Lysinibacter sp. HNR: one gene and its partner. Each later gene encodes a partner of the first gene's protein in a complex. Links are inferred from orthologs where the notes say so. Each region holds a gene or a part of one and is shown in the gene's direction. Other genes may lie near its edges.

Region 1 (2,980 bases):
TTGAATACTCGAGCGACGGAGCCTCCTCCACCGCCGCTACCGTGGGAACCCCCGCTTCGCTCGTGAGTATGCGGTTCTCTAATATACGTTTTCCCTCGTGGGAGTGGGATGAGGCGAGTGGGCTTTACCAGCGCAATCAGGAAGACACCCCGGATATCGACGCCGAGGGTAATCGGATAACCGCCACCAATGTGATCGTGTTGCGGGTTCCCGTTGAAATGGGGGAGGTTCCCAAGACCGTTCTGGAGGGAAGCGGAGAGGCCACATTCATTACAAACGGCAAGGCTGTTGCCGGAACCTGGCAAAAAGCGGGTCGTGACGAATCCCTAGTGTTTAACGATTCTGAGGGAAACGTTATTAAACTGGCTCCCGGAAACTCGTGGGTTGAGCTTGTTCCCGCGGCAGAGGGCACCGTGAGCGTTCAATAAGCATGGTGATTGTGGTCACTTGCACTCTCGGGCAACGAGTGCCAGAATTGTCTTTAGCACTCGCCTTGAGTGAGTGCTAATTTCCACCTAATTCTTTGAACGTCCAGGAGGGACGATACTCACATGGCAAAGATGATTGCTTTTGACGAAGAAGCCCGACGTGGTCTTGAGCGTGGACTCAACACGCTCGCAGACGCGGTCAAGGTAACGCTCGGCCCGCGCGGTCGCAACGTTGTACTCGAAAAGAAGTGGGGCGCCCCCACCATCACCAACGATGGCGTATCAATCGCCAAAGAGATCGAACTCGATGAGCCCTATGAGCGCATCGGCGCCGAACTCGTAAAAGAGGTCGCGAAAAAGACCGATGATGTGGCCGGTGACGGTACCACTACGGCAACCGTTCTTGCCCAGGCTCTCGTGCGTGAGGGGCTGCGCAACGTTGCTGCCGGTGCCGACCCGATCAGCCTCAAACGCGGAATTGAGAAGGCTGTAGAGGCTATCACTAACCAGCTTCTTGCAAACGCTAAAGAGATCGAGACCACCGAGGAGATTGCGGCTACCGCATCCATCTCTGCTGCAGACAAAGAGATCGGCTCGATCATTGCCGAGGCAATCGACAAGGTGGGCAAAGAGGGTGTTGTTACCGTTGAGGAGTCTAACTCTCTCGGAACCTCCCTTGAACTCACCGAGGGAATGCGCTTCGACAAGGGCTACCTCTCGGCATACTTCGTGACCGATGCCGACCGCCAGGAGGCAGTCTTTGAGGAGCCCTACATCCTCATTGCTAACTCCAAGATCAGCAACATTAAGGATCTGCTCCCCATCGTCGACCAGGTTATCCAGTCGGGCAAGCAGCTCCTCATCATTGCTGAGGATGTTGATGGAGAAGCTCTTGCAACTCTCGTTGTGAACAAGATCCGTGGAATCTTTAAGTCTGTTGCGGTCAAGGCCCCCGGATTTGGAGATCGTCGTAAGGCTCAGCTGCAGGATATCGCCATCCTGACGGGTGGACAGGTTATCAGCGAAGAGGTTGGTCTCAAGCTGGAGAACGCAACGCTCGACCTTCTTGGACGCGCACGCAAAGTTGTTATTACAAAGGACGAGACCACAATCGTGGAGGGTTCCGGAGACGCCGATGCCATCGCCGGTCGCGTGGCTCAGATTCGTAAAGAGATTGAGAACACCGATAGCGACTACGACCGCGAGAAGCTGCAGGAGCGCCTGGCTAAGCTCGCTGGTGGTGTTGCCGTTATCAAGGCCGGAGCCGCAACAGAGGTTGAGCTCAAGGAGCGCAAGCACCGCATCGAAGATGCCGTTCGCAACGCGAAGGCCGCCGTTGAAGAGGGTATTCTTCCCGGTGGTGGTGTTGCCTTGATCCAGGCCGGTGCCGCCGTGTTTGAGAGCCTGAAGCTTCAGGGCGATGAGGCAACCGGCGCGAACATTGTACGTGTTGCCATTGAGGCTCCTCTGCGCCAGATTGCGTTGAACGCTGGCCTGGAGGCCGGGGTTGTTGCAGAAAAGGTTCGTAGTCTGCCCGTTGGTCACGGCTTGAACGCCGCAACAGGTGAGTACGGTGACCTGAGCGCCGAAGGAATCATTGATCCCGCAAAGGTGACGCGTTCCGCTCTGCAGAATGCCGCATCGATTGCCGGGCTCTTCCTCACCACCGAGGCCGTTGTGGCGGAGAAGCCGGAGGCTACTCCCGCACCCGCAGCAGATCCCACGGGTGGTATGGACTTCTAATCCCAGAAGCGTTTTACGCGAGAAAGCGGGGCGGTTCCCTCACGGGGATTCGCCCCGCTTTTGTGTCTCACGAGGATAATTGTGCGGAGTGTACAAATATTTTACTCATGTGTAGCCGGCACTTTCTGGAAATATCTAAAGGGCGTTCTCGAGTGGATTTACACTGTCCTTCGTTTGTGTATCATGTTTATGTCTCTCTCCCCCCCCCGACTTTCTGACAATCACTCGAGGGAATATATGCGTATGAAAATTAAAACTGCGATTGCGCTTGCGTTCGCAACCAGTATCACGATAACCAGTGTGCCGAGCATTGCGATCGCCAACCCAATCCCGATCCGGATTCCCCTAGCGCTCTCTGAGGAAAAGGGTGATGTGATGGGAGGGCAGGCTCTCACCCTCTCTGGTTATCATATTCAGGACACCACCGAGGTTTGTTTCGGAGAGAAGTGCGTTACTCCTGACTCAACTTCTCCGTCCGAGGTAAAAGTAGTAACGCCTCCTCACCATGGTGTACAGGGAGGAAACGCCAATAATCAAGTGGTGCCGGATTACCAAAAAGGTCTTGTTACCGTAAAGGTTAAGTATTCGGACGGGAAGAGTTCTGAGCTGAGAAATCAGTATGAGTACGATGCCCTCACGCCTCGCGGGCGTCAGATGTCCTACACTCTTGCCCATTGGAACAAGTACGATAGCAATCGCTACGGCAACTGGAACGCAGTTGGTGGAGACTGCGCTAACTTTGTGTCTGCTGCCCTCTTTGAATGGTTAGGGCCCGAAAAGGGGGCACGAGCAGAGTGGTACAACAAATA
Region 2 (2,783 bases), 340 kb from region 1 along the record:
GTGAGCGTCTCTGAGGAGAGATACGCGATTCCCTCGCTCAGCATTCCCGCGCCAATCTGTCGCGCAAGCAGGCCGATAAGACGGGCCCGGATGACGGCACCGTCGGGCTCATAGAGGTACTCTCCGAGCCCGGTCACCGCGGCATCCTCGGAGTCCTGCGCCGCACTGAGCTCATAGCACCGATTCTCGCCCTTTGTGGCGAGGAGAAGCGCTGAGCGTCCCACTCCGGGACGGGCCAGGGGCCCCGACCAGAGCCCCATTTCAACTACCTGGTTGTCGACCGAAACCCACTGTGCCTCAACCCCCTCGGGAATGAGGTCACGATCCAGGCCGGGACCTAGCTTAATGCCGGTGGGGAGTCGCAGCGCTAGATTGTGGGCGAAGTGAAGGCTGGGTGAGTAGTCGTCGGGGTCTGTGATCCGGCGGGTGTTGGAGTGCCCCGCGGTGCGGCGGGCGGGGTCGAGAAAAACGCCGTCTACACCGTCGAGGGGGAACGATTCGGCATCACCCGTGATAACCGTGGCGGTGGGAACGACCGTGCCGGAGAATAGCTCCGCGCCCTGTACCGTGAGATTGTGTGCGGCTATCTTTGCGGTGAGTGGATCGAGTTCTACCGCAGTAACCTCTCGGTTCGCGCGCTGGAGCGCGAGTGAGTTTGCCCCGATGCCGCAACCGAGATCTGCGACTCGGTTCAGCCCCGCGTCAGCGTAGCGGGTGGCATGATGGTCGGCGACGATGCTTCGGGTAGCCTGCTCGAGGCCTGCCTCTGTGAAGAGGAGACGCGACGCGAGCGCTCCAAACTTTTGGATTGCGCGTCGCCGCAGCGCTGCCTGGCCCAGGAGCGCGGACACCTGCCAGGGGGCAAGTCCTTCTGCGCGAAGTCTGCTCACTTCCCGAAGAGGGTCTGTGGGGGCGGAATCTGCTTCACGAGCCAGGATGGCCAGGCCCTCGCGGCTGAGAAGAAAATCCACACCGTCATGGTTCACGGTCGACACCCTTCAAAAGTACAGTATTGGAGGGCAGTGTGTTGGCACTCGCCTTGCGTGAGTGCCAATCGCGCTCTAAACTTCTAGTTAGCACTCTCCTATAGAGGCTGCTAACTCACGTCTTTTAGTTACTAAGAAAGAGGTCAAACGTGTCGGTCTCCATTAAGCCGCTCGAAGATCGGATTGTTATCAAGCAGGTTGAGGCAGAGCAGACAACCGCGTCTGGTCTAGTCATCCCCGATACTGCTAAGGAAAAGCCCCAGGAGGGCGAGGTTGTGTCGGTAGGCCCCGGCCGTATCGACGACAATGGAAACCGCGTTCCGCTCGACATCGCCGTGGGTGACAAGGTCATCTACTCCAAGTACGGTGGAACCGAGGTTAAGTACGACGGTCAAGACTATCTTGTGCTCTCTGCGCGTGATGTGCTTGCCGTGGTGGTTCGCTAGAAAAAATTTGTGAGTTGTGGGTTCGGGTATCTTTCCCGGACCCACAACTTTTTTAACCCCGTATAGGCATCCGGTTGACATCTATGCTCTGTCTCTCGCTATAGGAACAGCAGTTTAGGTTTTGATTTTTCTTGAGCCTATGGGGTTGACCCCACCTCTAAGAGCCCCGTTTTGCAGGGGGACTAGGATAGAGAAGTGAATACGCGCTCCGGTCTGATCTATGCGGTTGGGGCCTACCTTCTGTGGGGCATTGCCCCCGCGTACTTCCTCTTGGTCGGGTCCGCGAATGTTTTTGAAATTGTGCCCTGGCGGATTTTATTTTCGTTGGCCTTTTGCGCGATTTTACTCACCGCGATGCGTGGCTGGGGACAGTTACGCATCCTCTTCAAATCTCCCAGAACCATCGGATTTCTTATGGTTGCGGGTGTTCTCATCTACATCAATTGGCAGCTCTTTGTTCTGCTGATACTCGACAACAACGTGGTCGAGGCTAGTCTCGGTTACTTTATTAACCCCCTCGTGACCGTTCTGCTCGGGGTCTTGTTTCTGCGTGAGAAATTGGCTCTCACGCAGTGGGTCGCCCTCGGTGTGGCTTTTATAGCGGTTCTGATCCTCACCCTGAATTACGGGCGTCTACCGTGGGCTGCGCTTGTTCTTGCGATGTCTTTTGGTCTGTATGGACTGGTGAAAAAGAAGATGGGGGTAATTGTTGGGGCGGTTGCCGGGCTGACCGTAGAAACCGTTTTATTAGCACCGATTGCCATCGTGCAGCTAGTGGTCGTCTCACAGTTTGTTGCCCTGAGCTTCATCGGGGTTTCTCTCACCCACACCCTGTTGCTGTGTGGTCTGGGAGTTATCACCGCGGTTCCCCTGTTGCTTTTTGCGGCGGGTGCCCGCCGCAGCACCCTGACACAGCTGGGGCTCACTCAATTCTTGGCCCCGATCCTACAGTTTCTCTTCGGAGTCTTTGTTCTGGGGGAGAATATGCCCTCGGAGAGATGGCTGGGGTTCTCCCTGGTGTGGGTCGCGATACTTATCGTCGTGTGGGGCACAATTCGCGGGGGTCGCAGGGGGAAGTGAGGGACGGTGAGGGTGAAACCCGTTCCTACCGCCCGGTAAAGTGAGTAAGGAGCATATCCGCACGTAAAGTCGTTTACGATTGTTAGATGGCACTTCACGTGAGCGCCGACTCCGTTGCAACTTTAACCACAAGAGGGTGTTATGGATCAGCACGATCCTTTTGGATTTACCGGACTAACCTACGACGATGTGCTGCTTTTGCCGGCGCACACGGACGTCATTCCGAGTGAGGCTGACACCTCCTCGCGTATTAGCAAGAGAATTAGGGTGG

Evidence for each region.
Region 2: the proteins of groL (region 1) and groES are in contact, whole or in part, in a cryo-EM structure (PDB 8P4O), measured with the Escherichia coli proteins. The link is inferred for Lysinibacter sp. HNR from one-to-one orthologs.

Annotation. Positions count from the first base shown.
Region 1 is NZ_CP121684.1:2,446,805-2,449,784, reverse strand. The notes cover bases 1-2,861. They hold groL (chaperonin GroEL), read left to right. Parts: upstream 1-551; coding sequence 552-2,171; downstream 2,172-2,861. Other genes in these bases: FrondiHNR_RS11175 (amidase domain-containing protein), read left to right, coding at 2,415-2,861; FrondiHNR_RS11185 (DUF3048 domain-containing protein), read left to right, coding at 1-428. Also shown: more of FrondiHNR_RS11175, read left to right, coding at 2,862-2,980.
Region 2 is NZ_CP121684.1:2,110,226-2,113,008, reverse strand. It holds groES (co-chaperone GroES), read left to right. Parts: upstream 1-1,135; coding sequence 1,136-1,432; downstream 1,433-2,783. Other genes in the region: guaB (IMP dehydrogenase), read left to right, coding at 2,654-2,783; rarD (EamA family transporter RarD), read left to right, coding at 1,628-2,512; FrondiHNR_RS09555 (class I SAM-dependent methyltransferase), read right to left, coding at 1-986. UniProt on the Escherichia coli protein: Together with the chaperonin GroEL, plays an essential role in assisting protein folding.